DNA from 4 places in the Shewanella decolorationis genome. Region 1 is predicted to be linked to each of the others. Evidence: predicted binding sites of a transcription regulator. Region 1 holds the regulator's gene; each other region holds the start of a gene.
The links. Region 1 encodes sigma-54, which starts transcription at its own class of promoters, with help from an activator protein. Its sites were predicted from a motif close to GTTGGCACGNNNNTNGNNT; they were not measured.
Positions count from the first base shown of each region.

Region 2: flhA (flagellar biosynthesis protein FlhA) is a predicted target of sigma-54. The motif match lies at 5,995-6,013, and genes of this name have one in related genera.
Region 3: EYR25_RS09035 (TorF family putative porin) is a predicted target of sigma-54. The motif match lies at 4,636-4,654, and genes of this name have one in related genera.
Region 4: EYR25_RS05375 (YggN family protein) is a predicted target of sigma-54. The motif match lies at 5,308-5,326, and genes of this name have one in related genera.

Region 1 covers NZ_CP037898.1:549,847-558,075, forward strand. The annotation lists gene mgtE (magnesium transporter) at 1-129, opposite strand, end outside; gene EYR25_RS02385 (HPr family phosphocarrier protein) at 330-605, opposite strand; gene rapZ (RNase adapter RapZ) at 592-1,446, opposite strand; gene ptsN (PTS IIA-like nitrogen regulatory protein PtsN) at 1,443-1,886, opposite strand; gene hpf (ribosome hibernation promoting factor) at 1,889-2,176, opposite strand; gene EYR25_RS02405 (RNA polymerase factor sigma-54) at 2,205-3,680, opposite strand; gene lptB (LPS export ABC transporter ATP-binding protein) at 3,786-4,517, opposite strand; gene lptA (lipopolysaccharide transport periplasmic protein LptA) at 4,514-5,065, opposite strand; gene lptC (LPS export ABC transporter periplasmic protein LptC) at 5,052-5,612, opposite strand; gene kdsC (3-deoxy-manno-octulosonate-8-phosphatase KdsC) at 5,609-6,160, opposite strand; gene EYR25_RS02430 (KpsF/GutQ family sugar-phosphate isomerase) at 6,160-7,137, opposite strand; gene mlaF (phospholipid ABC transporter ATP-binding protein MlaF) at 7,697-8,229, shown strand, end outside.
Region 2 covers NZ_CP037898.1:1,336,067-1,344,295, reverse strand. The annotation lists gene EYR25_RS06050 (protein phosphatase CheZ) at 1-434, opposite strand, end outside; gene cheY (chemotaxis response regulator CheY) at 448-831, opposite strand; gene EYR25_RS06040 (RNA polymerase sigma factor FliA) at 879-1,592, opposite strand; gene EYR25_RS06035 (MinD/ParA family protein) at 1,585-2,466, opposite strand; gene flhF (flagellar biosynthesis GTPase FlhF) at 2,471-3,847, opposite strand; gene flhA (flagellar biosynthesis protein FlhA) at 3,859-5,958, opposite strand; gene flhB (flagellar biosynthesis protein FlhB) at 6,222-7,352, opposite strand; gene fliR (flagellar biosynthetic protein FliR) at 7,370-8,167, opposite strand; gene fliQ (flagellar biosynthesis protein FliQ) at 8,172-8,229, opposite strand, start outside.
Region 3 covers NZ_CP037898.1:1,967,013-1,975,241, reverse strand. The annotation lists gene EYR25_RS09075 (GGDEF domain-containing protein) at 1-557, shown strand, start outside; gene EYR25_RS09070 (DUF3016 domain-containing protein) at 573-1,097, opposite strand; gene EYR25_RS09065 (hypothetical protein) at 1,368-1,676, shown strand; gene EYR25_RS09060 (hypothetical protein) at 1,828-2,142, shown strand; gene EYR25_RS09055 (DUF4240 domain-containing protein) at 2,149-2,658, opposite strand; gene EYR25_RS09050 (hypothetical protein) at 2,783-3,166, shown strand; gene EYR25_RS09045 (response regulator) at 3,240-4,037, shown strand; gene EYR25_RS09040 (HU family DNA-binding protein) at 4,184-4,456, shown strand; gene EYR25_RS09035 (TorF family putative porin) at 4,747-5,439, shown strand; gene rimK (30S ribosomal protein S6--L-glutamate ligase) at 5,484-6,389, opposite strand; gene EYR25_RS09025 (putative bifunctional diguanylate cyclase/phosphodiesterase) at 6,557-8,229, opposite strand, start outside.
Region 4 covers NZ_CP037898.1:1,203,150-1,211,378, reverse strand. The annotation lists gene hemW (radical SAM family heme chaperone HemW) at 1-445, shown strand, start outside; gene EYR25_RS05385 (DUF885 domain-containing protein) at 598-2,445, shown strand; gene EYR25_RS05380 (LysR family transcriptional regulator) at 3,070-4,011, opposite strand; gene EYR25_RS05375 (YggN family protein) at 4,430-5,251, opposite strand; gene glsB (glutaminase B) at 5,430-6,344, opposite strand; gene EYR25_RS05365 (YggL family protein) at 6,344-6,670, opposite strand; gene trmB (tRNA (guanosine(46)-N7)-methyltransferase TrmB) at 6,716-7,432, opposite strand; gene mutY (A/G-specific adenine glycosylase) at 7,612-8,229, shown strand, end outside.

The DNA.
Region 1 (8,229 bases):
TGCGATATCCGACGCCGCCATGTTTTGCAGCATTTGCCTGACATGCACAAACATACCGCTATTGAGGGCATGGCTCAGTTGGTCGAGACGTTGTTCGACTTGTAAGCTGTCTGAGGCTTCTACAGGCATGTTTCCTCCAAGGTGGCGACGGTGGATAGGCGGGCGTTTAGCTATTGAGGACTTAAGCCAAAGCGCAGCAGTATATTGTAATTGAGCGCACGGGAGGGCGTCGAGTCACAAATGTGTTTAACTTGTATAAGGTGCTGAAATCAAAACCAAACAGGGTACTGAATAACGGCAGGGATCATCGAGATGAGATGTCGAGGCTATTAGCAGGCTTCGTCGAACTTAGCGTCGATAAGCGCGCAAATGGCATTGAGTGCAGGCTCCGCATCCGGGCCTTCGGCAATCAGGGTAATGGTTTTACCCATGCCAGTTTCTAGCATAAGGAGCCCTAACACACTGGCGGCAGAGGCCTGTTTTTCACCTTGGATCAGCGTAATGCTGGCATCAAACTCTGAGGCCAACACCACGAGTTTTGTCGCGGCGCGGGCATGTAAACCAAGCTTATTGCAGATGGTGACTTGGCGCTCAAGCTTTGGCATGGCTTAACTCTCGGTGGCGGGCATTCACTTTGTGTTTACCGTTGCTAAAGCGTTTAGCCAGTTGCTCGGCCACATAAACCGATCTGTGTTGACCGCCAGTACAGCCGATGGCGATGGTCAGATAGCTGCGGTTATTACGCTCTAAGTGGGGCAACCAAGTCTCGAGTAAATTCTCGATTTGCCAGATGAACTTATTGACCAGTGGCTGGCGATTTAAAAATTCCGCCACGGGTTCATCTAGGCCGGTTAGTGGACGCAGTTCGAGTTCCCAATGGGGATTAGGTAAAAAGCGCACATCAAACATAAAGTCGGCTTCGGTTGGCATACCATGCTTAAAACCGAAGGACTCAAAGTTAATCACCAGTTCCTTATCGACACTGCCAAGCAGGATTTGCCGTACTTGGTCGCTGAGTTCATAGATATTCAGATTCGAGGTATCTATGTAGTGATCCATCTGCTGAGACAGGGGCTCGAGCAATTTGCCTTCAAGCTTAATGGCTTCTTGCAGAGAAACACGGCTCTTAGATAAGGGATGTAAGCGTCGAGTCTCGCTGTAGCGTTTGAGTAGCACTTTATCGCTGGAGTTTAAGAAGAAGCTAGTAAGTTCAGTGCCCGCAGGCAGGCTGGCAAGCTGTTTGACGAGTACCTTGTCTTGCTCCGGCAGGTTACGCACGTCGACGCTGATGGCGACGAGATCGTTACTGCCCTTGAGCTGTTCGAGTAAGCTGCCAATCAGCGGCAAAGGAAGATTGTCGACACAATAGTAGCCGAGATCTTCAAGCACTCTTAGTGCGACCGATTTGCCCGAGCCTGAGCGCCCTGACACTATGACCAGTTTCATCCAGTGATTACCTGATAGAGTTCCGTTTCATCATGCGTCTTGCGCAATTGCTTCAATATTTGTTTGTCACTGAGCTTTTCAGCCATGCAGGACAAAGTGCTTAAGTGCTGTTGACATTGGTCAGCAGGCACTAGCAGCGCAAATAAAATGTCGACAGGTTGTTTATCGATAGCATCAAAGGCTATCGGCTCCTCACATTTCACCAATATGGCTATGGGTTGTGTTATATCGGTTAATCGACCATGTGGAATGGCGATGCCGTTACCTATACCTGTGCTCCCCATCTTTTCGCGCGCCACAAGGCTTTCGAAGATCTCTTGAGATGAGAGGGTGGGGTACTGGGCAGCGGCTAAGTCGCTGATAAGTTCCAGTACCTTTTTCTTACTGCCCGGAGTGGCGCAGGTCGTGCATTCCGGCCGCAGTATGGTACGAAGTTCCATTGCTAGTGTTTTGTTAACTTCTCTTTGTGTTTAATAACCTGACGATCAAGCTTGTCGATCAGGACGTCTATGGCAGCATACATATCTGCATGCTCTGAAGTCGCGAAGACTTCACCACCGGTGAGGTTGATTCTCGCTTCGGCAATTTGTTGCATTTTCTCAACATTGAGCACAACGTGCACATTATTGATCTGTTCGAAATGACGTTCAAGTTTTGAAAACTTTTCCTCAACATAAGCCCGTAACGATTCAGTAATCTCGATATGGTGTCCACTCAGGTTTATTTGCATATAAACGTCCTCCGATTTCCACTTTAGGCTATAAACTTTTACGCTGATTGGAAGGGGGAATAAGCATCGCTTCTCTGTACTTCGCAATGGTTCTGCGCGCAACGTTAATTCCCTGTTCTGCCAGAAGTTGTGCCATCTTGCTGTCGCTTAATGGTTTTTTCTGGTTTTCCGCTGCAACCAGTTTCTTAATGAAGGCTCTGATTGCCGTGGATGAGCACTCACCGCCATCATCAGTCCCGACGTGGCTTGAGAAGAAATATTTTAGTTCAAAAAGTCCCTTTGGGGTATGCATGTATTTTTGTGTGGTCACCCGTGAAATGGTGGACTCATGCATCTCTACCGCTTCAGCGATATCGTTTAGGACCATAGGTTTCATGGCTTCTTCACCGTATTCGAAGAAACCCTGTTGGTATTGCACTATGCAGTTTGCCACCTTGAGCAGTGTTTCGTTACGGCTTTCAAGGCTTTTAATAAACCACTTGGCTTCTTGCAGATGCCCGCGGATAAATTGGCTATCGGCTTGGCTTTTGGTGCTGCGCGCCATGGCTGCATATTGCTGATTAACATTGATTTTTGGCATGCAATCTGGATTTAACTCGACCACCCAGCGACCGTTTTTCTTCGATACCGACACATCGGGGATGACATATTCTTCATCAACAGGGGTGATGAGCAAACCGGGACGAGGGTTTAAGGTTTGGATCAGCGCTATGCTGTCCCTTAACTCGTCTTCTTTGAGTTTGGTCTTACGCATCAACAACCTAAAATCGCGGGCAGCGATCAGATCTAAATGATCTTTGATCAGCATGCGGGCGTTTTCGAGGTGTGGAGTATCCGGTGAAAAGTGGGAGAGTTGGATAAGCAGACATTCGCTTAAATCCCTTGCGGCGACACCGACGGGATCGAAGTGTTGAATACGCTTGAGTACGGCTTCGACTTCATCCAGTTCTATTTCGGGATTGCCCATGGCTTCGAGGATATCTTCAGTACTTTGAGTGAGATAACCTTGATCGTCGATGGCATCAATAATCGCGGTAGCGATGGCTAAATCGGTTTCAGAGAAGGGCGTGAGGTTTTTCTGCCATTCTAAATGTTCGTAAAGGCCTTCACTGGTTTCCCCTTGGAAGGGCATGTCATCTTCACGGCTGGCGCCTGAACCTGAGTTTGGCGATGCGGTAAAGACTTCATCCCAAGTGGTGTCCATGGGCAGTTCTTCGGGCAAGGATTCTTTGGTCAGCGACTCGGCAATGTCCACGGTGGAATTGTCTTGTTCCTGTGGCTGAGCCGTCGTTTCGCTAAAGTCGGTATCGGCGATATCTTGATTACGTTCGCTAGGCGCGTCGAATTGCTCCTCTTCCAGCTCGAGAAGAGGATTAGAGTCTAAGGCTTGCTGGATCTCTTGCTGCAGTTCCAATGACGACAGTTGCAACAGACGAATGGCCTGTTGGAGTTGTGGCGTCATGGTTAACTGTTGACCCAGTTTGAGCTGGAGTGACGCTTTCATGTTACCGCTGATCCCTACGTTATTATTTTGAATTTAGGCCGCTTGTTATCATATTGATGGCGCTGATAAGCCAAAATTCAAGGCTAATTGGCTCTGTTTAAGTAACTATAGCCTGAATTGTTCACCTAAGTACACAGCCCTAACTTGCTGATTGTCTAAGATCTCTGCGGGAGTTCCTTCGGCTATCAGGTTTCCGTGACTGACAATGTAAGCATGTTCACAGACGTCTAAGGTCTCACGCACATTGTGGTCTGTGATCAGTACCCCAAGGCCTCGGCTCTTGAGTTGTTCGATGATTTTCTTGATATCGATAACCGAAATCGGGTCGACACCGGCGAAGGGTTCATCGAGCAGAATAAACTTAGGATTGGCCGCTAAGGCGCGGGCAATTTCGACGCGGCGACGTTCGCCGCCCGATAACGACATGCCTTGGCTATCGCGAATATGGGTGATATGGAACTCTTCGAGCAGATGTTCCAGCTCTTCTTCGCGTTGGTCGCGATTGAGCTCTTTACGGGTTTGCAGTACCGCCATGATATTGTCGTGCACGGTCAGCTTACGGAAGATACTGGCTTCCTGTGGTAGGTAACCAATGCCTTTGCGAGCGCGCAGATGCATGGGATCGGCAGTTAAATCATCGTTATCGATAAAGATATGGCCTTTATCGCTTTTGACTAAGCCCACGACCATGTAAAAGGTGGTGGTTTTACCCGCGCCGTTTGGGCCGAGTAAGCCGACGACTTGACCCGTTTTGACCGTCAGGCTGACATCTTTCACAACCTGACGACTCTTATAACTCTTGGCGAGATTCTGTGCTTTTAAGGTGATTTGGGTCATTTAGGATCCTGTTTTTTCACAGGTTTGTCTGCGGGCTGATTCTTGAGTTCTTCCTGATAGTTGTCAGGTTTAATAATGGTAATCACGCGATCATCACCGCTACCCGTGCTCTCCGCGATCAGTTTTTGCTGAATAATATCGTAACGGATGAGGTTACCCGTGACTTGGCTACCCGCTTGGTCAAGGGTCGCTGAACCCGTTAAGGTTAAGGTACGAGTCGCCATTTCATAGCGAATTTCTTTGGCACTTGCTGAAGCAGGGCGTCCATCATCCAGAATTTGGCTGTAGGTCGCAGGATTCCCCGTTGCGACTAAAATCTTGCTGTTTTCGCCTTCGGCAGAAAACGCACGTAGTTGATTTGCATTAATTTTTATCGAGCCCTGGGTTACTTCTACCGGACCGAAGAAAATGATCTGGTTATTTTTAATGTCCGCAGTTTGGCTGACGGCTTTGATTTTTACTTCTTGCTGTAAGTCACCGACCTTGGCGAAGGCGCTCATGCTAGTGATTAGCATTAGGCCGACAAGTAATATGTTATTTTGCTTCATAGGTTCCTACTACCTGACTGGTCAATTGCACTTCCTGCGCGTTAAGGTCGGCATAAAGGCCTTGCCCTTGAATATTAAAATCTTTCCCTGTGACGTAAATGATGCGGTCAGAGGTCATTATCATAGTGTTGAGATCGAGTTCTAAAAAACTGGTGGACAATGTCTGTATGGGTTCACCAGGGCTGATGGCATCGATAATAACATTCTTTTCTAATACAACCTTGCCGGTATCTTTGTTGAGTCGACCTTGGTCGGCTCGGATCTGCCATTTTGCTTTACCTTGGTCGGGATAGACAAGATAGACAGGCTGAGTAAAGTCGGTCTGGTTTTTCAGCTCATAGTGCTCCATGTGCTTTGCCGTGACGCGACTGTTAACTTGCCCTTGCTCATTAAACTCAATGCTACGCAGATCTTCGATAATGTAATCGGGTCTATCACTGACGTTCAAGCTGTCATCCGTATCGCCACCACGTTTTTGCTGCACTTGCCAATATAGCACCAGCGCAGTACCAAAAAAGGCGATAATGGCGAGGGTCACACGACTCATATGCTCATCCCATGGGCGGAAGTGAACTTATTTTGGCTCAGCAACAGCAGATCCGTGAGTTCCCTGAGTGCGCCATGTCCACCATTTAAGTGAGTCACAAAATGGGCGTGTTGACGGACATAGGGATGACCATCGGCAACACAGACGGCAAGGCCGACCACATTCATTACTGGTAGGTCGACAATATCATCACCGATATAGGCGACTTCTTCTGGGGTGACATTGTAGAGCGACAGTAGCTCTTCATAGGGGACGAATTTATTATCCACGCCCTGATAAATATGGGTCACACCCAGAGCCGTCATGCGGTTTTCAACAATTTTAGACTGACGGCCAGTGATGACCGCCAGATTAAACCCACTGGTCAATAATGAACGAACGCCATAGCCATCGCGGGTGTGGAAGGCTTTGAGCTCTTCCCCTGAGTTGCTCAAATAAATGCGGCCGTCGGAAAACACTCCGTCCACGTCGCAGATTAGCAGTTTAATTTTTTGCGCTCTTTGCCAAACATCGTCGCTGATGGGGCCGTAAAATCCTTGCTGTGGCATTAAATGACTCCCGCTTTAACCATATCGAGCATATTGAGCGCACCGACAGGATGATTGTCTTTATCTATCACTATCAGGCCGTTGATATTTTTGGAATCCATCACTTGCAGCGCCTGCGCCGCTAGGACGTTTTCAGTAATTGTGACACAGTTTCGCGTCATCACATCGGCAATTGGCGTGGTGCGCAGGTTGACTTGGGCGTCGATAACGCGGCGTAGGTCGCCGTCGGTAAAGATACCCACAAGTTTGTTCTGCTCATCGATAACAGCAGTCATGCCAAGGCCTTTCTTGGAGATCTCGTACAGGGCATCGGTGATGCAGATATCGTGTTTAACCAAAGGTAAATCATCGCCGCTGTGCATCACGTTGCTGACTTTTAGCAGTAGCTTACGGCCTAAGGCGCCGCCCGGATGGGACATAGCGAAATCGTCTCGAGTAAAGCCTTTAGCTTGCAGCAATGCAATGGCCATCGCATCTCCCATCACTAAGGTTGCCGTGGTGCTGGAAGTTGGCGCAAGTCCGAGCGGACAGGCTTCTTCTGGTACTTCAATGCATAAATGAATTTTGGCCAAACGTGCCATGGTGGACTCAGGTTTGCCCGTCATGGCGATCACTGGGATGGCTTTACGCTGGATAACCGGCATCAGCGCGAGGATTTCGCTCGACTCACCCGAGTTTGAAATGGCAAGAATAATATCATTATCCGAGAGCACACCTAGATCACCATGACTGGCTTCGCCAGGATGCACAAAAAATGCAGGTGTACCTGTGCTGGCGAGGGTGGCTGAGATTTTATTGCCAATGTGGCCGGATTTTCCCATCCCCATCACTATCACTTTGCCGGTGCAGTTGAGAATTAACTCGCAGGCTTGGGCGAATTCAACGGAATCGACATATTGATATAGATTGTCGAGGGCCGATTTTTCTATATCGATAACTTTACAGCCCCACTGGCGCAATTGTGATTGGTCTACCATGTCTATCTCTCTTCTTGCATTGTCTTTGTCGCCCCGTCTGGGATTGGAATAGCACAATTTGGTACGCGATAAAGATGATAAAATTAACGGCTTCTTACCGGAGTAGCGTCTTATTGTTTGCCCTTGCCAATCAGGTTTGAGGCAATAGGGCAGAATAACCTGTTTAGCGATTGAATGTCTTGAGCAAAATCATCGTCTTGGTTGTTTTAGCGCTGCCACTTTTATGGTTATGGTCGCCATGATAACCAGTTTGACATTCAATACGTCTTTTGAACTAAGTTATCTTGCCTAGTTCAATGTGATTTCGCTTAGCTTATTAGCCTTAGCTAAACAATCTTGCTGATTTATCAACAAGGATGAAAACATTAAGTAACACTTTATCTTCACAGAGCGAAAACTTAGGGCGCATTCTCGCTGGAAATGAGGCAAATTGAAAGTATCGCAGGACGATAGTGTCGATTCTGTTGTAGGTTAAAGCGCAATTACGTACAATTTGCGGCTCTTCGATTGGTCTGGGCAGGAAGCGTAGGCCACCTCTTTTCAAATATCGGAATCAAGCATGACTCAAGAACAAACGCCGTTGGTTGAGATCCGTCATTTGGGCTTCAGCCGTGGCCAGCGTGTCATATATGAAGATATTAGCCTGTCTATCCCCCGGGGCAAAGTGACCGCTATTATGGGCCCCAGTGGTATAGGTAAAACCACCTTGCTTAAGCTTATCGGTGGCCAATTGATGCCAGATAGCGGCCAAGTGTTGTTCGATGGACAGGATGTGCATGCCGCGAGTCGTAGCCAATTATTCGAACTGCGTAAGCGCATGAGCATGTTGTTCCAAAGTGGCGCTTTATTCACCGATATCAACGTCTTTGATAACGTCGCCTTTGCGCTGCGTGAGCATTCGGGCTTACCCGAAGAGATTATTCGCTCAATCGTATTGATGAAGCTCGAAGCCGTTGGCCTGCGTGGCGCCGCGCAGTTGATGCCAAGCGAATTATCCGGTGGGATGCAGCGCCGCGCTGCCCTTGCTCGGGCGATTGCCCTTGAGCCTGAAATGGTAATGTACGATGAGCCTTTTGCCGGACAAGACCCGAT
Region 2 (8,229 bases), 790 kb from region 1:
AAATGCTGAACATTGTGACAAAGCACTTTAAAATCACCGAGTGCAATTTCACGACGCATTAACTTATCCCAAGATGGCATCACTTGCTGGATATTCGCGGTTAATGCATTCGCTAACGGCAAGCATTCTTCAACTGCATCCATCGTTTTATTTGCAGCTTGCTCCGTCATGTCAATGACATAACTCAGCCTTTCCTTAGCATCGGGTATTTCAGTATTAGCTAACTCAATCAAACGATTATCGATTTGGAAATCCATTAATGCGCTGTGTAGTTGCCGAGTCAGTTTTCCGACTTCGTCAAAGAGCTCTCTTTGGAGTGGAGCAGCGAGTTCCCTAAATAAATCATCCGCTTGAGTTTGTTCATTAGCGTTCAATAATTCAACTAAACGCTGCGCTTGCTCGAGCGTGATGAGCCCTGATGTTTGTGACTTCATAGCTCATCCCTGCTTAAGCGAGTCGTTCGAATATTTTATCTAACTTCTCTTTTAAAGTTGCTGCAGTAAAAGGTTTAACGACGTAGCCATTCACTCCTGCTTGCGCAGCAGCGATAATTTGTTCACGTTTTGCTTCAGCGGTCACCATAAGCACAGGTAAATGCTTAAGGGAGTCATCTGCTCTAATTGCTTTGAGCAAATCAATCCCCTGCATTCCAGGCATGTTCCAGTCTGTGACGACAAAATCAAAATCCCCTTTTTGCAACATTGGCAAGGCGGTTGAGCCATCGTCCGCTTCTTGGGTGTTGTTAAAGCCCAAGTCTCGCAACAAGTTCTTGATGATCCGTCTCATTGTCGAAAAGTCATCAACGATGAGAATCTTCATATTCTTGTCCAAGGTTTCCTCCGGTGAGCTGACATTCAGTGCTCAATTAATAATTATACTTATGTCCAATGCTTGAGTTTGCCTTTGAGTCGCAACATTGCCTGACTTAGAATCTGGCTAACACGCGATTCGCTTACCTCAAGAATGGCGCCAATTTCTTTTAAATTCAATGCTTCATCGTAGTACAACGATAGCACTAGCGCATCTCTTTCGGGCAATAATTTTATTGCCTCTACAAGTGCAGAATGAAACTGGGTCTCTGCCAACACTTCAAACGTACCATCACTAACATTATCGCTTGTGGTAAGTATATCCTGTGATACGCCTAAGTCCTCTATCCCTATGATTTTACCAACAGAAACATCGTTAAGAATATGATGGTACTCATCTAGCGTCATATCAAGTTTTTCTGCAATTTCTGTGTCGCGTGCATCACGACCCAGCACTTGCTCTAACTCATCAATGGCATGAGCAATTCGACGATTATTACGGTGGACAGAACGAGGAACCCAATCGCCACGACGGATTTCATCCAACATGGCACCACGGATCCTTATGCCGGCGAAGGTTTCAAACTTTGCACCTTTACCGCCATCAAACTTAGATGATGCTTCTAATAACCCCATCATCCCCGCTTGAAGCAAGTCATCGAGCTGCACTGAAGCAGGTAATCTGGCGAGCAAGTGATGTGCAATTCTTTTAACCAACGGTGCATACTGTTCAACGATTGACGTTTTATTGTCTAAACAAGTATACGCTGCGGCTTTATTCACTCGTTTTTTCCTCTTGAAAATCTGGTCGCTGAACTAATCGCTCAACGAAAAACTCCAAATGCCCACCAGGTTGCTGGGGTACTGGCCAGCTCATAATTTTATTCGCTAGACCATGGTAAGCAATCGCTGCAGGAGATTTAGGATAAGCCTCAACTACAAGCTTTTGCTTACGTACCGATTTACGCAGATTCTCGTCAAACGGTATCGTTGCCACTAATTCAAGTGCCACGTCTAAAAATCTGTCGGTCACTTTACTGAGTTTAGCAAACAATTCCATACCTTCGCGCAAACTACGCACCATATTTGCAACAATTTTAAAGCGGAAGACGCCGTGTTCACGGCTGAGGATTTTGATTAACGCATAGGCGTCAGTGATTGAGGTTGGCTCGTCACAAACAACAACTAGCACATCCTGTGACGCACGGGAGAAACTGAGCACCATATCTGAAATCCCCGCCGCGGTATCGACGATAAGAATATCAAACTGGGTACGCATCTCACTGAAAGCACGAATTAACCCCGCATGTTGCGCAGGACTTAATTCGACCATACCCTGAGTACCAGAGGTCGCGGGGACAATGCCAATACCTTTAGGACCGCGGACAATAATGTCGTCCAGCTCAGCATCGCCTGAGAGTACATGGGAAAGGTTACGTTCAGCACGGATCCCTAACATGACATCGACGTTTGCTAAGCCAAGGTCGGCATCAAGCACTAAGACACGCTTGCCCTTTTCGGCTAATGCTACTGCGGTATTGATGGATACACTGGTTTTACCCACGCCACCTTTACCACCCGTAACCGCGATTACTTTCACTTTTTCGTTATAGGGTTGATTCATCATACGTAAACCACTTGCTTGATCCAGGGTCATAACTCTACTCAAATGCACAGGTCATATTATCTGACCACGCTGTGTCTGGTAACGATTGTTGTTCAGTGTTTTCTAAGGCCGCTAATGCTTGCTCTGCGAGCAGTAAAGTATCGGCAACTTTCATATCTTCGGGCACTCGCTGCCCATCCGTAACATAACTTAATGGCAACCCACTTTGGATCAACACACTTAATGCGCCCGCTAACGACACGGATTCATCAAGTTTGGTGAGCACAACACCAGATAATGGAATGCGTTTAAAGTGATTTACAGCATCTTGCAGCACGCGGCGCTGTCCTGTGGCAGACAGTACCAGATAACTGCGGATAGGTATTCTGCTATTTGCAGTTAAATTATCAAGTTGCTGGTAAAGCCGCATATCTCGTTGACCCATACCAGCAGTATCTATCAATACTAGCTTGCGATTTCTGAACTGATACAGAATTTGCTCTAGCTCAGCAAGATCATGGGCTTGCTTAACGGGGCATCCCATAATTTTGCCATAAGTCGCCAATTGCTCATACGCGCCAATACGATAATGATCTGTGGTAATCAAAGCCACTTGGTCCGCACCATGATGGGCAGCAAAGCGAGCCGCTAATTTGGCTAAAGATGTGGTCTTCCCCACACCCGTTGGGCCAACCAGCGCCACAACACCGCCTTGCTTAACGATATCATCACCTTGATTATCAAGCATATTGGCTAGACTTTGTGGCAAGGCACGAACTAATTCTGCCGGAGTATAGTGTTGACTAAGCGCCGCTAACTTGTTCGCCACTGCAGGAGAAAACTCAGCCTCCAATAATTTTGACTCCAGCATGGCGCCCACAGGATCGATACGTTTTTTGTGTTCAGTCATCAGCGCAGACACTTGATGGGTGAGCAGATTGCGTAAAGATGCTAACTCATCACGCATCGCTTCGAGATCCGCATTTTGCTTCTGTGATACCTGCGGCTTCTTATCGAAAGCATTTCCCATATCACGGCGCTCAGTTTTTTGCGCCGCGGGAGCCTGTAAGGCTTGTGCCCACGCTGGCAGCTCCGCGTCTTGCTTTTGATGGGTGAGTTGTTGGTTTAAACGACTTTGTTGCTTCTCGAGCAAAGCTTGGAGAGAGTCCGCTGGCGCTGAGGGTTTAAGCTTAGTTTCAGCACGAATCGGCGCTTTGGCACCAAGTGACACTAAATCATCACTCACATCCATAAAGGTAGGTGCAGCTGCAGGCGCTTTCGCTTTTGGCTCGTCGTAGTCAACGGCGGCCACAATCTCAATGCCGCCATTCACTTTTTTATTCGACATAATCACGGCATCGGAGCCGAGCGTGTCCTTCACTTGGGCCAGTGCAGCACGCATGTCTTTGGCAAAAAAACGTTTAATCTTCACTTATGCGTCCTCTACTGGCCGACGGCAGACACTATGCGTATTTGCTTTTCATCGGGGATTTCTTGGTAAGAAATCACTCTGAGATTTGGAATAGTATATTTAACAAAGCGAGACAGTGTCGCACGTAACATACCTGACGTTAGCAAAATAGCGGGTTGACCAACCATTTCTTGCTTTTGAGCGGCATCCGCTAAGGATTGCTGCATGCGCTCTGCAAGGCCAGGTTCGATATTGGGGCCATCGCCACCGGTTGCTTGCATTGATTGATGCAACATCTGTTCCAACTCTGGCGCCAAAGTTATGACGGGGATTTCAAGTTCAGGACCGGAGATCTCTTGAACTATCATGCGCTTCAATGCAATACGCACGGCCGCCGTTAACACTTCTGTATCGTTACTCTTAGTGCCGTATTCTAACAAAGTTTGCACTATGGTACGCAAGTCTCTGACAGAAACTCCTTCATTTAATAGGTTTTGCATCACTTTTACGACATTTCCGAGCGGCATCACATCAGGAATAAAGCCATCCACCAGCTTAGGCGAATGCTTGGCAAGCATATCCATCAGTTGTTGCACTTCTTCGTAGCCTAAGAGCTTCGCCGCATTATTCGTCAATATTTGACTAATGTGGGTTGCCACCACTGTCGCGGCATCCACCACGGTATAACCTAAGGTTTGTGCATGTTCACGCAGCTCAGGGGCAATCCACACGGCTTCGAGACCAAAGGCAGGATCACGAGTCTCGATACCATCGAGCTTGCCATAAACTTGGCCAGGGTTGATGGCAAGTTCGCAGTCATGCCGAATATCAGCCTCTCCAACCACCACGCCCATTAATGAAATGCGATAGGCATTGGGTGATAAATCGAGATTGTCACGAATATGTACCGCAGGCACCAAGAAGCCCAGTTCTTGCGAAAGTTTTTTACGTACCCCTTTGATCCGACTTAGTAACTCGCCACCTTGGCCCTTATCGACCAATGGAATTAAACGGTATCCCACTTCCAGACCGATAGTATCAACATGTTGTACATCGTCCCAACTGAGTTCTTTTGGCTCTCTATCCAGTTTTTCAGTTGGACCCGTTTTAACCTGTTCGAGGGCTTTAGTGCGTTTAGCTTCATTACGTTTATACACAAAGTATGCGGCTCCGCCAGTGATTGCTGCGAAACCCAAAAACGCCATATGCGGCATGCCTGGAACTATGCCCATCACGAATAATACGCCCGCAGCGATGCTCAGAGACTTATGACTGTCAAACATCTGACTAATTAGCATCTGCCCCATATCGCCAGATTCATTTTGACGAGTCACCATCAACGCCGCGGCGATTGACAGTAATAAACCAGGGATTTGCGCGACGAGACCGTCACCGATGGTTAACAGAGTATAAATTTCAACGGCTTGAGAGAATGTCAAACCATGCTGCACAATCCCGATAATAAACCCACCGAGAATGTTGATAACCAAGATCATAATACCGGCAATCGCATCGCCCTTCACAAACTTAGACGCACCGTCCATTGCACCATAGAAATCGGCTTCGCGGGTCACCTCGGCGCGTCTGGTTCTGGCTTGATCCTGATTAATAATGCCAGCATTTAAATCGGCATCGATGGCCATTTGCTTACCAGGCATCGCATCTAAGGTAAAGCGAGCACTCACCTCGGCAATACGGCCAGCACCTTTAGTGACAACGGCAAAGTTGATAATAATCAAAATGATAAATACGACTAGACCGACAGCATAGTTACCGCCAATCACCACGGAGCCGAAGGCCTCAATCACCTTACCCGCGGCGTCACCACCATTGTGACCTTCGAGTAATACCACACGGGTCGAGGCCACGTTAAGCGCGAGTCGCAGCAGTGTCGCAACTAATAAAACTGTTGGAAAAGCAGCAAAATCTAAGGGTCTGTCGGTATAAATCGCGACAAGAAGAACAATCAAAGCTAAGGCTATGTTAAAGGAGAACAGAACGTCGAGTAGAAACGGTGGGATAGGCAGCACAATCATAGCCAATGCAGCAAGCACTAGCATTGGCGTACCTATCCCCTTGAAAGAGCTCAGTCTCAACTGTTTTACTTGGCCTAGGGTGGCTTTAACATCCATTCACAGATACCTAAACTTTGACGTATAACAGCCTAAAAGCAAGAAATACGCCAACATCATGTGTTATACAACCAAGTAAAAGATTAAAGAAATTGCCTTAAGAAATATCGAGACAGCTTATCAGGATTCACTGTTGTTTCGAGATTATATTTTTGTTTGTTCTGGCAAGTTGGTGCACGCTAAACGCGAAATAATGCCTCGTTATTCCCCTCAGCGAGGAGCTGCGGTTGTGGCGTCCAAAACTTACTTAAACGTCAACCCCCCTAATATTTAAGTTCGTCAGGAATAGGTTGATTAAGTGGAATGGGTATAGGTTTACGGCCACGCCCTTTTTGATACTGACGTAACTGGAATACATAAGCGAGTACTTGAGCGACCGCAGTAAATAAACCTTCGGGGATCTGCTGATCAAGCTTAGTGGTGTGATAAATCGCTCGAGCCAGCGGCGGCGCTGAAACGATGGCAATATTGTGTGCCCTTGCCACCTCACGGATTTTAAATGCAACATCATCAACACCTTTAGCGATAACAAAAGGCGCAGCAGAACGCTTTACATCGTATTTAATGGCCACGGCATAGTGCTCAGGGTTTACCACAATCACATCCGCATTAGGGACTTCGGCCATCATGCGCCGCTGCGCTAACTCACGCTGCATTTGCCGAACTCGCCCTTTAACCTCAGGTTTACCTTCGGTATCTTTATACTCGTCTTTGACTTCCTGCTTAGTCATTTTTAGTTGTTTGTTGTGGTTCCAGATCTGAAACGGCACATCGATAACCACTATAACTAAAACAGAAGAACAAAGCAGGATAAACATCCACACCAATAAATCCAACGCATGATGGACGTTACCGGGGAGATGATCGGCAGACAGGAGCAGAATATCGTTGAAATAATGGCTGAGTAGCAAATAAGCGGCAATAGCTACCACGGAGAACTTAGCAATCCCTTTGGTTAATTCAACCAAGGCCTGCACACCAAACATCCGCTTAAACCCCGCAATCGGGCTCATCTTACTGGCTTTGGGCATCATGGCTTGAGTGGAGAAGTTCATCCCGCCAAGGGATACGTTACCAATAAATGCCACCACCACAATCAGTAACATAATCTTGAGTAACGGCCAGCCAATCTCGCTCCCCACGACGCCCCATACATTAAACATCTGGTTTGTATCAAAAATTGCCGCGCGGTCCATAGTAAAGACGCGCTCGAATACGTTGGATAGGGCTTTGGCTATTCCAGGTCCGAGCATATATAAGCCTGTCGCCGCCGAGAGTAATACGGTCGCGGTACCTAACTCCTTTGAACGGGCTACCTGCCCTTTTTCTCGCGCCTGTTCGAGGCGCCTCCCGGTGGGTTCCTCGCTGCGTTCGCCGCTACTTTCTTCAGCCATTACGCGTTCCTATCGGATTAGAATATGCCATTGGCTTGACACTGAAGCCCTAAAATATCACACAGCAAAAGCTGTGCCGATGCCCAGACTTCTTCGAAATGAGCCATCACGGGAGTCAAGGTCAACCATAAAATCAGCAGTCCACCAATCATAGTGATGGGGAAACCTATCGAGAAAATGTTCAGCTGCGGCGCGGCGCGGGTCATGACTCCAAAGGATAAGTTAACGAGTAGTAAGGCAATAATCGCCGAGAGCGACATAGTCAGTGCCGCGCCAAACATATAGGAGCCCCATTCCGCCAGCGAGCGATAACTTGTCAAGGTTAATCCTTGATTCGAAATCGGTAAGGTCTCAAAACTGGCGACGAGCATGCGGATCATCAACAGGTGTCCATCGACGGCGAGAAAAATCAGCGTCGCGAGTAATAAAAAGAAGTTACCTATCACTGGCGTTTGTTGACCAGAGCCCGGATCAACCATAGAGGCAAAACCTAAGCTAGTTTGCATACCAATGATCTGACCCGTTAACACAAAGGTTTGCATCACCATTTGGGTCACAAAGCCCATGGCGACCCCAATAATGATTTGCTGAGCGGTAATAAAAACAGCGCTTAAGGAAAAGAGTTCGGCATCCTTAACGGGTGGCAATACCGGCGCAATGGCAAGAGTGATAGCTATAGCAAGAAGCAAACGTACCCGAGTCGGTGTTGTTGCGGCACCAAACACCACCATAACCATCAACATGCTGGCCACTCGAAACAGTGGCCACATATAAGAGGCTATGGTTTGCATTAAGGTATCGAGCAGCAGCTCCATGGACTTAACCTACCACTTGGGGAATGCGGTTAACCATTTCGATAAAGAAATCCATTAGAGTT
Region 3 (8,229 bases), 1.4 Mb from region 1:
ATGCCAATCCATTAACGGATTTACCCGGTAATGTGCCTATTCAGGAAGAACTCAAACGCCTCCGAAACCAACAAAAGCCCTTCTACTTGGCCTATTTTGATCTTTGTCAGTTCAAGCCCTATAACGATATTTACGGTTTCTGCCGCGGCGATGAGGTGATTTGCGAGGTCGCCAATCTGTTAGTGAAGTATAAAACTGACAACTGTTTTATCGGCCATGTCGGTGGCGATGACTTTGTGGTGATCAGCACCTGTGAGCAACTCATCGAGCGCTGCCAACGCATATTAACGGAGTTTGAGGCCAACAAGTCGCTCTTTTATAGTGCAGAGCATTGGCAAGCCCAAGAAATGCTCGCCGATGACAGACAAGGACAAGCCTGTTATCACAAGTTAATCAGCCTGTGTGTCGGCGTTCTTACTCCCGCCCATACCTATAACTGCAATGAACACAGCCTTTCGACCTTAAGTGCCAAGGCAAAAAAACAGGCAAAATCAGCAAGTAACGGATTTTGCCTGTTAGAAGAAAGAGATGTGCTCCCTCAAGCATTAAGTGCTTAAGTTGATTTAATCAGCCTAAAGTTTCGGTGCAACGGTCTTTTTTAACCAATCGTTTAGCATTTTGGTTTCATAATTAAATGGCTTGTCATTTAACGGCTGAATGCCCGTCATAAAGCCCATATCAGAGAGCTTTTCATCCCCGGCGATGATCACTTTGTCATTTTCAAGCACTTGATAACTAAAGGTCATGCGTGGTGGATAAAGCTCTTTGATCACCCGTAAATCATCGGCGGTTGCCCCAAAGGTTGGACGCATATCCCCGGCGAGATCGACATCGGTCACCGTCATCTCTAACTTTTGATTCGGCTTTAGGACTTTTGCCGCTTCTTTATTGATATTCGCGGTTAAGGTATCAAATAAACGCTGTTCATAACGGGATTGGATCTCGCCGGACGACTTAATGTCACGGAAATCCTTTGGATTTTGCCAAACAATCTTAACAACCCCATCTTCTGTCACTGGGTCGGTTTTCGCCTCGTCTGCGGCCCATACAGCACTGCAACTCAACACACTGGCGAGTAATAGGAACTGAACTTTCATATTTGCCTCCTAGGCCTCATTGTTTCTGCCATATACCGTACAAAATCTAACCTGAACTTCAGCTTAATGCAAAATGCTATTCATCACAGCCTTGATTGAGTAAGCTTTTGTATAGATTAGTAAATATTTTATATTATGCCGGATAAACTCGTATCTTTTTGTATCCAATACCTAATAAGAGATAAAGTTATTAATTTGTGATTTTTTAACGCGCATATTACGTAAAAAAGTATTATTCTTCGCACACTCGATTATGACCACGAATTAAAAATGAAATTCCCCGTTGTACCAGTGTTTGTATTAATCCTGTTTACTTGTTTTGCCAGCGCGATTTGGTTTATCTCCTCTGGGGAGAAAGACACGCGCCCTGAAAATTGGTCGTCCTTCATCTATACCCATGGTTACGATTCCGGTAAATATAAGAAAACAGATAATTTTGACAGTTATGAAACCTGTCGAGACTTCGCCAAAGAGCAGTCATCTTTTTACGATAATGTGCCTTGGGAGTGCGGTCTAAAGTGTGGATTTGACTACCGTAAACAGGGATTTCAATGCCAAGAGATGCGAAACGAGCAGTAAGATAGCGGTTCAGCCAAGGTTCAAGATCCCTCCAGTATGCTTAATTTCTCAGCAATACCTTTGGTTTTGTTTGTCATGGATGCACTGTATAAAGCCAAACGACGATTTAAAGACTAACCGATTATCGGTAATTTAAATTTGGAGTTTATCTATGAAACTAACAACCACAAATCTGCAGCAACCTATGATGGCAAAGTTTGCCTTACTGACACTGCTCACCCTAGGCACACTCATCAGTTTACCTAGCCATGCCACCACCCTCAGTGCTGCGCAGCAGCAAGTGGTGAAATCGCACTTTGATAAACTGGCTCAGTCACAACAGCAGGCAGAAGAGCGCATGACTGAGCAGCTCGACCAAGAATTTAGCCGTCAATTAGCGGAGCAAGAGCATCAACTGATGCGCGAAACTTGCCCTCGCTACGGAATGACCTTCGATGTAAGTAGCAATGCCTGCTTACGCTCGTAAGCCAAATTAAAACGGAAAACGCGCGCTAAGCTCAGGATATTGCTGCTTTAAATCTTTGGGCTTAGTGCTAAATTTTTTACCTGCTGGCGTCGCCTTACCCGACGGAATAAAAGGCAACTCCTTACCCGTTTTGTCTTCAAATAGTTGACCCGCGATCAAGTCGTAATCTTCGATGAAAGGATAGGCGTAGCCGTCTTTCTCGGGCCATGCTGATAACTGCGCCAAAGTGTCAGGATTGGCAATCACCGCCTCATAACGAGCCTGCCCAAGTGAGATCAGAAACGCGCGAAACTCGGCAAAGGCATAATCGGAATCACAGCCTGTGATGATATAAGCCGCTCCCCACACTGACCATAAATAGCTTCGACGCATCTGCTGGCCAAACAATTTATCGAAGGCTTTTAGCTCATCGTCACTCAGCGCTGCTAACTTTTGCTTTAATGCCTGCACTAAAGATTCCTGGGATTGCGCTGGCTCACTGCGGGTCACTAAGTCCCAAAATTCTATTTCTGTCATCACTTAACCTAATATTGAATGCTCAAGCACAGGCGTATTCTACATGATAATACGGTTATGCTGGACTCAGTTCGGGGCTTTTCCTACACTTGCTCCACTAAAAATAACCCATAAACCCAAGCCAATGCCTAAACGCCTTATTTTATTAATTGCCCTTTATACCCTTTTTGCCATTATCGCCCTGCTACGTGCGGTTGCCACGGGTTCATTCGATCTCTTTAGCTTAGGCGTTTTGCCCGTATTATTTGGCATACTGACGCAAGCACCTTGGTCTAGCTTAGTGCTGAAAATTTATATTGGATTACAAACCTTAGGCCTGTCAGCACTAGGGGTTACTGCCATTATCGCCTATCAAATTACCCCGCAGGACGTCAAAGTGGTGATTGAAGGCCACAATATCCCTATGCTCCCCTTAGTGATAAGCATCATTTCCCTGTTAATGATTCAATATTGGATAGCCTTCTCTCGAATAACGAGAGATTATTTAACTGCAAAAACAAATGGCTAAACGAATATGTTGCGAAGAAGTTATTTCTCACCTAAGTTAACACCTCTCTAAAAAGACCAGATTATTTGTAACTATGACTCATTTATCGCCCAGCGAATTATCGATGCTTATTATGGAGCCATCGGAAACACAGCGCCGAATCATTATCAAGCGCTTACAGCAAGAAGGCATTATTAGCATCGAAAGTGCTGCCAATATCGCAGAAGCCAAGACAGTTATTGCTCGGCATAAGCCGGATCTCATCGCCAGTGCAATGTATTTTGAAGATGGCACCGCAACAGAGTTTTTAAGTTACTTAAGAGCCAATAGTGAATATAAAGACATTCAATTTATGTTGGTTTCGAGCGAGTGCCGTCGTGAGCAGTTAGAGATTTTCCGTCAATCGGGGGTGGTGGCAATCCTTCCCAAGCCTTTTAACGCAGAACACTTAGGCAAGGCACTAAATGCAACTATCGATCTGCTCAGTCACGATGAACTCGATTTAAGCCACTTCGATGTCCACGACGTACGCGTGCTGGTTGTCGATGACAGCCGCATGGCACGTAATGTCATCAAGCGTACTATTGGTAACCTAGGGATTAAGCAGATTACTGAAGCAGAAGATGGCGCCCAAGCCATTGAGTTGATGCGTAACAATATGTTTGATCTGATCATTACCGATTACAATATGCCAAGCGTCGATGGTCTGGCGCTCACTCAGTTTATCCGTAGCGAAAGCCAACAATCCCATGTACCTATCTTAATGGTGTCTTCCGAGGCCAACGATGCTCACTTAAGCAACGTATCTCAGGCAGGTGTGAATGCATTATGCGATAAACCCTTCGAGCCCAAATTAGTCAAACAACTCTTATATCAATTGCTCGAAGAATAAAACCTAAGTCACGAATGGAGAAAATAGCCTCCAATTTTGTTACTTAGATGACACAAGCCCGTAGCAAAAGGCTTTCCAACGACTAAACCTTGTGGCATGTTAGGCACGCTGACTTAATAAATCTACGGAAAGAAGAGACAATAAAAATGAACAAAACAGAACTTATCGCCAAGATTGCAGAAAATGCCGATATCACAAAAGCTGAAGCCACACGTGCATTGAAATCTTTCGAAGCAGCGATTACTGAATCAATGAAAAACGGTGACAAAATTTCTATCGTTGGATTTGGCTCTTTTGAAACCACGACTCGTGCAGCTCGTACAGGACGTAACCCTCAAACGGGTAAAGAAATTCAGATTGCTGAAGCGACTGTACCCAAGTTTAAAGCGGGTAAAACCCTGCGTGATAGCGTGAATTAATTTGCTCGATATTCGTTATATAAAACACCTCCTTCGTGAGGTGTTTTTTTTACCTCATTCAAAACACAAAAGCTGATTTTTTGCACAAACACGGTGCGCACACTGCTCTATATTTGAGCATTTAAAAACATTTTATTAACATATTTTTTTTAATACACTGTTTTTAAAGCATTTAAAATAATGGCATGTGATTAGCAATTCCCTTATCAGAAAAAACCATGATGCACCAATGTCACTCGCTCCTAGGTGGCATGAGTGAATCAATAAATAAGTCAATCGAGGGGATGAGAATGAGAAAATCACTGTGCAGCGTTTTGGCATTATCAACGGGATTATTACTAACCACCAATGTCTTTGCGGCGGTATCAGGCAATATTGGCGGCACCTCTAACTATCTATGGCGCGGAGTGACTCAAACCAAAGATGCGGTCGCCATACAAGGAGGCCTAGATTATAGCCATGATTCCGGATTCTATGCTGGCACTTGGGCATCAAATGTCGACTTTGGGGATGATACCAGTTATGAATTAGACCTCTATGCTGGTTATGGCGGCAATATTACCGAAGATCTCAGCTACGATTTTGGCTACCTTTACTACGCCTACCCCGATGCTGAAGGCAGTATCGATTTTGGTGAACTGCATGGTGCCATCACTTGGAAATGGTTTGAACTCAGCTATTCCCATGTAATCAATGCGGGTGATGATGTAGCTGCTGATCCATTAGATGATAAAGATATGAGTTACCTTGCCGCCACAGCATCCTTCCCATTAACCGACAAACTCAGCCTGTCACTGCACTACGGCTATTCCAGCGGGGATGTGGTTGAGTCCTGGTTTGGTGAAGATAACTACGCAGATTACAACGTTACCTTGAGTGCTGACACCAGTATAGGAACTGTCTCATTTATGGTGTCGGATACGGATCTCAATGGTGAGGATGCCAAAGTCGTCCTTGGCTACTCCTACGGTTTTGATTTATAAAATTTAACACTAAAAAACGCCGCGATAATCGCGGCGTGTTTTTGTTAGGCAATCACGGCACGATTCGATTTACGCGCAGATACCATCTTCTCGATATATTCCACAATTGGTTCGGTGACCGAAATCCCTGTGGTCTGCTCTATCCCTTCAATCCCTGGAGCCGAATTGACTTCAAGGATCAACGGACCACGATTAGAACGTAAAATATCGACGCCTGCGACCACCAATCCCATGGCTTTAACAGCGGCGACCGCCATTTTGCGCTCTGCTGGCGTAATTTTAACTTTTTCCCCAGAGCCACCTAAATGCAAATTGGAACGAAAATCCCCTTCGGGGCCCTGACGCTTCATCGAAGCAACCACTTTGTCACCCACAACAAAACAGCGAATATCGCTGCCGTTGGATTCCTTAATATATTCCTGCACCATGATGTTAGCTTTCAGCCCTAAAAAGGCTTCAATCACACTCTCGGCAGCGGTTTTTGTTTCGGCTAACACCACGCCAATCCCCTGCGTGCCTTCCAGTAACTTAATCACTAAAGGCGCGCCACCCACCATGTTAATCAAATCGGGAATATCATTAGGTTTATTCGCAAACCCTGTGATAGGCATGCCAATACCCTTGCGGGAAAGTAATTGTAGCGCCCGTAACTTATCCCGCGAGCGCGCGATTGAAATCGAATCGTTAGCGGCAAATACCCCCATCATTTCAAATTGGCGCACAACAGCACAACCGTAAAAAGTCACACTTGCGTGAATACGAGGAATAACCGCATCGAAACCAGTCAGCTCTTGACCTTGATAATGAATGCTCGGTTTGATGGAGTTGATATTCATGTAGCAATTCAAGGTATTAATAACCACGGCTTCATGTCCACGACTCTCACAGGCCGCAACTAAACGTCGAGTGGAATACAACTCAGGGAACTGGGATAAAATACCTATTTTCATTGCCAAATGACCAAATTAAACACTGTAGATTGAAGTTCTGAGCGAGTTGCATCAGACAGGGGCGCAGATATTTGTCTATTGCTCAGTGTAAAGCAAGAAAATATTCACCACCAGACGAAAACCTAAGCCTTAACCAAACGTAAGATAATGTTCACAATTTGGCTTCATTATTTAGGCAGCAATGGGGTGATGTACTTTGCCTCAAACTCACTTGCTTCTACAGGACGAGAAAAGAGGTAGCCTTGCAATAAGTTGCAATGCCTCACTGTGCAAAATTCTGCTTGCTCAAGGGTTTCAATTCCTTCGGCAACAGAAGTAACGTTAAAACCATAGGCAAAGTTAAGGAGTGCAGTAAGCAAACGAGTGTCCTTTTCGTCCTTATCGTAGGAAGCAATAAAGCTCTTATCGATTTTTAACACACTGATTGGAAATAGCTTTATATGTTCGAGGGATGAAAAACCCGTGCCAAAGTCATCCAACGCAAATCGCACTCCCAGTTGCGCAATTTTATCAAGGATTTTGGCGTGTTCATGGGGCTCTTCAATCAAACAATTTTCGGTAATTTCTAACTCCAGTGCATTTGGGGCTAAGCCAGTTTGCTCAAGCACATGGGCAATTTTTTCATACAAATCGATATGCCCAATTTGAGAGGCGGATAGATTTACGGCAATAGTAAAACTGTGTCCTAAAGGGGCTAATTGACTGAGCCAGAGCTGCGCCTGCCGACAAGCTTCCAGTAATACCCAATCCCCGATTTCCTCCATCAAACCAATTTCTTCAGCGATGGGCAGAAATTGATCCGGTGAAATCAAACCATCTTGCGGATGCAACCAGCGGATCAACGCCTCCATCCCCACCATTTGATGAGTTTTAGCATCCACTTGTACCTGATAATAAACTTTTAGCTCGTTCTGTCTTAAAGCAATCCGCAGACTGGATTCAATATGATTTCGATAGCGAACTTCTTTATCTAATGCCTCGGAATAAAACTGGATCTGATTACGGCCCATTTTTTTGGCACGGTACATGGCAATATCGGCGCATTTCATCAACTCAGAGCTATCGGATGCGGCCTCGTTGTAAAAGGCCACTCCAATGCTGGCACCAATCATGACATCGTTATCACCAAGGCAAAACACTTCTTCAAATGCTTTAAGTAGCCGATTAGCCACTATCATAGGGAAATATTTATAGTCATTATCTGTCACAAGCACGACAAATTCGTCGCCCCCTAAACGGGCAATAACATCACCATCACGTAAAACGGCACTGAGTCTCGATGCCACCTTCACGAGTAAAATATCTCCAGTCTGATGGCCCAAAGTATCATTAATTGCTTTAAAATCATCTAGATCGAGTAATATCACCGCTAAAAAATCATTGCTACGTTTTGCCCTTGCAATGGCGCGGTTTAAACATAATTCAAAACCATAACGGTTCATTAATTTAGTCAGAGAATCGTGTTCAGCTAACTCTTTGAGTTTTTGATGGCTATTTCTTAAAGCCAATGCCATAGATGCGCGCTGCTTAGCGTAGCGAATTGAACGGCTTAAGATTCTTGAATTGACTTCATCTTTCAGTAAAAAATCCTGCGCGCCTAACTCTATGCAACGTTGAGCCAGCTTTTCATCTTCGTAACGACTCAGCATCACCACAACGGTTTGTTCTTGAGTCATTGAATTGAGTTTGATCAGTACTTCCAATCCATTAGCATCTGGCAATAGATAATCGAGTAATATGCCGTCAAAGTGGCGTTCTAAAGCCAAGTTTAGTCCGTCAAAAGCGCAATTAGCCTCAATGACATTAAATGCTAATTTTGACTGTCTTAATGCGCGAATGA
Region 4 (8,229 bases), 650 kb from region 1:
CGGTTATGAGCAGTATGAAATCTCGGCCTATGCCAAACCCGGTTATCAATGCAGGCATAACCTTAACTATTGGCAGTTTGGCGATTATTTAGGTATTGGCTGCGGCGCCCATGGCAAAGTAACCTTGCCCGAAGAAAACCGTATTATTCGCACGGTCAAAATCAAACACCCTAAAGGTTATTTAGCTGCCGACAACTATATCTTCGAACAGGCTGAGGTCGCCGAAGAAGATCGCGCCCTCGAATACTTGATGAATCGCCTGCGCTTAATGACGCCTATCCCTAAGCAAGAGTTTGAAGACAGAACTGGTTTACACCGAGATACGTTGAAAGAGGGAATGGAAAAGGCCAAACAACGGGGTTTACTGACCGAATCGGCTGAACATTGGCAATTAACCAGTAAAGGTCACATGTTTGTGAACGATTTACTGACGCAATTTTGTTAATTCACTAATTAAATTTCCCATATAAATAATGTGTTAGCCTAGGTTTCTCGATGAAGCATCTTTTATGGCTAACACATTTTCTAACATTTATATTCATACATTTTCCCCCTGCTTCTTTAGAATTGCCTGAACACTGTTAAGGAAGCCTGATCATGCCAATAAAAACGAACATCAGCTTAGTCGCATTTACCCTCTCCGCCCTGCTAGCACTGCCCTCCTATGCCGTGCCGACCTTAAGTGACTCACATAATGTGGCCAGTGCAAGTGTTGCCGCCCAAAGCGAGTCAGAAAAAGCCAACGCCTTGTTTGAAGCCATCTTTATGGAAAACATCATGGCAAGCCCCATTGCGCAAACCTATATGGGTATAAAGCAGGACTATGATAAGTGGGACGACATTGGCGATGAGGCGGATGCCCGTGAGTTGGCACGCACCAAGAAACAGCTAGCCGAAGTGAATCAACTGGATGCGAGTAAGCTTGACCCACAAACTCGCCTAAGCCTGACATTACTCACCCAAAACCTGAATAACGATATCAAAGACTACCAGTGGCGTTACCATAACTACCCAGTTAATCAGATGTATGGCGGCCACTCGATGATCGCCTCCTTCCTGATTAATCAACACCAGATCACCGATGTCAGCGATGCTAAAGCCTATATCAGCCGCTTAAATGGCGTGCCCAAACGCCTAAGCCAACTGCAACAGGCGCTAGAAGTGCGCGCTGATAAAGGCATTATTGCCCCTAAATTTGTGTTTGGTTACGTGATTTCTGACAGCCAGAACATCATTAAAGGCGCCCCCTTCGATAAAAGCGAAGACAGTGCCTTGTTAGCGGATTTTCGCAAAAAAGTGAACGCACTCAGTATCACTGAAGCAGAAAAAGCCCAACTTATTGCCGATGCAGAAAAAGCACTAGTCTCGCAAGTTGAGCCTGCATACAAGACGCTTATCGCCTATATCAAAACCTTAGAAGCCAAGGCCGATACCCGCGATGGGGTTTGGAAACTCCCCGACGGCGAGGCGTTTTATAACAATGCCCTTGCGCGCACCACGACTACCCAGATGACGGCGGATGAAATCCATCAACTTGGTCTTGCCGAAGTGGAGCGCATCCATAATGAAATGCGCGCCATTATGAAAAAGGTGAATTTTAACGGCACCTTGCAAGAGTTCTTCACCTTTATGCGCGATGATCCGCAGTTCTATTATCCAAATACCGCCGAAGGAAAGGCGGCATATTTAGCCGATGCGACCAAGCTTATCGATAATATGCGCTCACGCTTGGATGAAGTCTTTAAGGTCAAGCCTAAGGCGGCCATGATAGTCAAACAGGTTGAAGCCTTTAGGGAAAAATCCGCGGGTAAAGCCTTCTATGAGCAACCAGCACCCGATGGCTCTCGCCCTGGTAGCTACTATGCCAACCTCTACGATATGAAAGCCATGCCCAAATACCAGATGGAAGCACTGGCTTACCATGAGGGGATCCCTGGCCACCATATGCAAATCGCTATCTCGCAGGAGCTAAAGGATATTCCTAAGTTCCGTAAGTTTGGTGGCTATACCGCCTATATCGAAGGTTGGGGGCTCTACAGTGAATCTTTCCCGAAGGAGATGGGCTTATATGCTGACCCTTACTCCGATTTTGGTCGACTGGCGATGGAGTTATGGCGAGCTTGCCGTTTAGTGGTCGATACAGGTATTCACGCCAAGAAATGGACCCGCGAACAAGGGATAGCTTATTACGTCGATAATACCCCTAACGCAAAATCCGATGCGAAGAAAATGGTCGAACGTCATATCGTTATGCCATCGCAAGCTACTGCCTATAAAGTTGGGATGATTAAGTTACTCGAACTGAGACACAAGGCGGAAAAACAACTGGGTGATAAGTTTGATATCCGGGATTTCCATACTTTAGTCTTGGCAAATGGTGCTTTGCCTTTAGATGTGCTGGAAGAGCAAGTCGATCAATGGATTGCTAGTGTTAACAAAGCCTAAGCTTGGAACCGTGGGAGGCTAACGCTAGCCTCCCTTAAAAACCGTTGCGAATAACATCCTTAAACCGCGGCCAATAAAAAAGCCACTTTTGAAGTGGCCTTTTTATTGGATTTATCACCAGCTTGGTCATAAAACCCTATCTCACTGTGGGTCACTATATTTGATGTATTAAGCAAGTAGCTAACACTCGGTGTGACTTTAGGGTACAGAGAGACAAAACTCGTTTCCCGCACTCAACCATCAGAAAAAAATTACCTCAGCCTAATGAGCTGAGGTAAACCAAAAACTAGGATGATGGTTTAAAAGCCAACATTGTTTTAGTTCGCAAACTTCTGCTGGCTGTGATCCGAAACTGCATTGCTGCCAACCTGTACGCTAATACCAAAAGGGGTCATTTCCAGTAAAAGTGTAGGACTCAGGTCATTCCGAATCATCTGATATCCATTGTATTCATTTAAGAACAAACTTCAATACAGGCTTCAAAAACTTGTTTCAGACAATGCTAAAAAATCAAACTGGAATGCAAAACAAAAACAACACAACCTATTGATTAATAAAAATTAAAAATATCAACAAACGCTCCCAAAACGCATTAAACGCATTTTAAGAACAATGTTTCCAAAATTACTGACGTTCACTGAAGAGTTCCGCATAGGGAATGTCCCAATAAGGCGGATTGCCAATATGGTCTTTAATAAACTCAATGAAGGCGCTCACCTTAGGCGCTAAGTGTTTACGGCGAGGATAAACGGCCTGTAGCGGTAAATGATGAGTCAATTGCCAATCCCTCAGCAGCGGCACTAAGGTCCCCTTAGCGATTTCATCCTCCATCAAGTAACTAGCAAGATATACAACCCCTAAGCCACTAACCGCCGCTGATTTTAAAGCCGGAGCATTATCCACCCTAAAGTTACCAGAGACACCAATCTCACAGTAATCATCGCCTTTTTTAAACTGCCACATGCTGTGCTCATGCCACTCACCTTGATACACCAAGCAGTTATGGTCGACTAATTGTTCAGGGCGTGACGGTGCACCATGTTTAGCAATGTAATCGGGGGAGGCAACGAGGAGGAACTGACATTTCATCAAAGGACGCGCCACCATACCAAGCGGTAATTGCTCTGACATAGTCAGCAATAAGTCTAAACCTTCGCTGACCACATCAACTTTATGATCAAGCAAACTGACTTGTAGTTCGAGTTCAGGATGTTTAGCCATAAAAGAGGGTAAAGCAGGAATGATATGCATAGCGCCAAAGGACTGGGAAATCCCTACTTTTAACACGCCGCGGGTTGCATCGTTTAAGTTATGCACGCTAGCAATGGCCTGTTCGGCATCGCGGAGTAACTCTTCACCTTGCAGATATAATAAATGCCCAGCTTCAGTCAAACTTAAGCTACGAGTAGTACGCTGGATCAATTGAACACCGAGTCTATGCTCGAGATCGGCGACCTGCGTACTGACCTTAGATTTAGAGATCCCAAGCCTTCTTGCAGCGGCACTAAAACTTCCGGCTCTAGCCACATGAGTAAAAATCGCAATAGGTTCTAATAGTTCTAACATGGAAAGTCGCCTTAAGCAGTTTCGACAGTGATTTAAACTTTCGGAATAGCATAGGAATGCGGCACAAATGCCATAGAGCATCCCCTAATGCCTTAATATCTCACAGCAAATGGGTTCGTTGTAGAGATTTAGCCCGAAAAAGTCCGCTAAAGTAGAGTTTTTTATCTGACTGAATTGCCAGCTTTTCATTATATTTTAAGAGTATACCAAACATTAGTCTTTAGACTGTAACATTCCATACTAAATAGCTGCAAGCATTGAGATTAATATCAATCTGCTTAATAAGAATTGTTCATTAAAAAGCCCCAGACACTTAACGTGCTGAGGCTTTATCATTTATATCACGGTATTTATGGTGTCAGTTAGGTTGGCTTAACCTGGCTCAAACCCGTTTAGACCTTAACTATCCTTGCGAGCATTATTCACGTAATTCGCGGTGAGTGTTTTGCGTCAACACATAAGGTGCTAATTCAGGTACTTCTTTACGCAGTTGATTTTCAAGCACTAGCAGGTTTTCAAAACGGTCACATAAACGGTCGGCTTTCGCTTCAAGCCCCTTAGATTGGGATTCAATTTGCTGCTCAATATCATCGCCTAGCTTATCCATTTTTTGTGAAAATGCTTCCATCTTGGCTTCGAAGGATTCACCGTCGCCCGCAAGAATTTGGCCGCCGATATTCATCATCAAGGTGCCAATGGAGTTTTGCACGATTTGCTCCATTTCCCGTTCAAATTCATCGTTAAATGTGTTTTGCATCGACTCTTCAGTCGCACCAAGGTAAAAACTATCGCCCTGTTTGTAGGCTACGGCATCGACACGCTTCTGCACGCCCGCCATCATCTCATCAAACTTAGCACCTGCGGCATCGCCCATCAGCGGCGTTAATGCCATTCCCACAGCTTGAGACGCCAGTGCAACCGCTTCATTGACTAATTCAATCACCTCAGGCACCTGAGTCGATACCTCATCGGCATATTGGCTCACCAGTTTCTTCTGTTTATCGGTTAAGGTGACCTGCTTGCCTTCAACGTATAACTTGTCGACCTCGATGCGATACTTCTCGGCGCCCTTCTCGCTCATCACTAATTTTTTAGGCTCGACTCTCACATCATAATTAAGGGAAACCTCACAGCGCTCATCAATTTGCGGCTCGGTTTTCGCTTGTACTGATTGCAAGCCTGAAGTGCCTAAAATAACGCCCGATAATGCCACTCCAGTTAATAGGGTATTTATCTTCATTGTTGTTCATCCTTTAATCTGAGGAATTCGACTAAGCTAACATGCTAAAAGACAAATAGCAGAAGATATGCCAACTTTGTAACAATATGATTAGTATGGAGTTATATAGATTAGCACCGATAGCAGATTAGTGAATTTAACTAATAGTTAGCCTAACAGTGCTAATTGGAGAATTAAATCAGAAGATTGAACGTCCGAGGCGCTGACTGAGATGTTCCAGCATCGCCGTCCCCGCAAGGGAATTACCTTGATTGTCTAATTCGGGAGACCAAACACAGACCGAGAGTTCCCCGGGGATCACCGCAATAATACCGCCGCCAACACCGCTTTTTCCTGGCATACCAACACGGTAGGCAAACTCACCGGCACCGTCATATAAGCCAGAGGTTGCTAACAGGGCATTTAACTGCCGAGTCTGTACCTGCGAAATAAGTTCAGTGCCGTCTAAGGTTTTACCGCGATTGGCTAAATACAACATCGCCCGCGATAGGTCGGCGCAATTCATTTTTAAGGCGCAATAATGAAAATAAGTGCGCAGCACTGTATCGACGTCACCTTGAAAATTACCGAAGGATTTCATCAGATAAGCGATGGCCGCATTACGTGCACTGTGCTGATATTCAGAATCAGCCACTTGCTTGTCGAAACAGACTTTATCGTTTTGACTCAGCGCCCTGACCAATTCCAACATCCGATGCTTAGGTGCCCCTAAACGGCTCTGCAATAAGTCGGCGATGACTAACGCGCCAGCATTAATAAAGGGATTGCGAGGTTTACCCCGCTCGAGTTCAACTTGGACTAATGAATTGAAGGAATGTCCCGAGGGTTCTTTGCCGACGCGGCTCCAAATTTCGGTTTCTTCATATAAAGTTAGCGCTAAGGTTAAGCTGAAAACTTTAGAAATACTTTGAATTGAAAATGGCTCAAGGTAATCGCCTGCGCCTATGGTTTCACCGTCGATTGTGGTCACGGCAATGCCCAATTTACCGGCATCAACATTGGCGAGCGCAGGGATATAATTAGCAACCTTTCCTTGGCCGAGCAAGGGTCGAACTTTGTCGACCACTTCCTCTAATAACGCCTGTTCTGGCATTAACTCCACCAGATATCGTACAGATCGCTAACTTCGAGTTGAGTCACTTTTTGACCCGCCCAGAATGCCTTCACAGCAGCAACATCTTCCTCGGTGCACTTACCGATAGTTTGGGTCGCAATAATACCTTCCCACTCGATATGACCACCGCCGTGGAAACCTAACTTACGGGCTTCAATGACTTCATCGATAAACTTATCGACCGTTGCATCAATATCAGCTTCAGAGACAGATGCATCGAAGGTCCAAGTAATGTCAAAACCTAACTCTTGGAATTCATCAACGCGCATTTTCTTACGTAAACGACGGCTACGATTCTTTGCCATAGTGATTTTCCCCGTTGTGTTAAAAAATAAAATCAATAAAAGATGTTAAGCGATACGCTCAAACATCAGATCCCACACGCCATGGCCGAGGCGATGACCGCGGGCTTCAAATTTAGTGAGTGGACGATGATCTGGGCGTGGCACCACGGTACCATCGGCGGATTGGTTTTTATAACCATTGGCCGCATTCATAACTTCCAGCATATGCTCGCTGTAGTTTTCCCAGTCGGTTGCCATATGGAACACGCCACCAATCTTCAGTTTGCGACGGATAAGCTCAGCAAATTCCGCCTGCACGATGCGGCGCTTGTGGTGACGCTTTTTATGCCAAGGATCGGGGAAGAACAATTGCACGCGAGCAAGACTGCCATCGGCAATAGCATGTTCTAACACTTCCATTGCATCATGGTGATACACGCGAAGATTAGTCACCCCAGCAGCGGCGGCGTCACTTAGGCATGATCCAACGCCAGGCTTATGGACTTCTATACCAATAAAGTTAAGCTCAGGAGCTTCTTGAGCCATTTGTACTAAAGAGGCACCCATGCCGAAACCGATTTCCAGTACAGTATCGGCTTCGCGACCAAACACTTCGGTCAAGTTTAATGGTGTTGGGCTGTAATCTAAGCCCATTGTTGGCCACTGAGTCTCAATGGCTTGCGCTTGACCTTTGGTCAAACGACCTTCTCTTAGGACAAAGCTTCTGATCTTACGCAGATACTTGCCTTCTTCATTAAATTCAGCGGTAGTGACTTCGCTCATTTTTGCCTCGTCTCGTGGACAACACCATCTAAAAAGAAGGGCATTATCCAAAGTTCAACTTACAGTGCAAGCACTAATGGAGGCGAAGTATAACAAGATTATCCTAGAGAGCGAATCTAGGCCGATTTTTCGATAGTCTGTTACTTGTTTGCCAACCAATCTCCCGCTACACTGCGCCGATGAAATCTACAGCCTCCTTTGCTACACGTATCGTTAATTGGTACGACAACCACGGTCGTAAAACCCTCCCTTGGCAGCAAGATAAAACCCCATATCGCGTATGGGTTTCAGAGATTATGCTGCAACAAACTCAGGTAGCGACTGTTATCCCCTATTACCAGCGTTTTATGGCACGTTTCCCCGATGTCTTAGCCCTCGCTAACGCGCCGGATGATGAAGTTCTGCATCATTGGACTGGCCTGGGTTATTACGCCAGAGCTCGCAATCTGCATAAAGCCGCTAAGATGGTTCGCGATTTGTATCAGGGGCAATTTCCAACAGACTTCGAGCAAGTGTTAGCGCTACCAGGTATTGGCCGCTCGACCGCGGGTGCAGTGTTATCCCTATCACTTGGGCAACATCATCCGATCCTCGATGGCAATGTTAAGCGTGTATTAGCACGCCACGGTGCGATTGCGGGCTGGCCCGGTCAAAAGCCAGTGGAAGAACAACTCTGGCAACTCACCGAGCAGTTAACGCCAGAGCAGGATATTCAAAAATATAACCAAGCCATGATGGATATTGGTGCCAGTATTTGTACTCGCAGCAAACCCAATTGTGCTGCTTGTCCTGTGGCT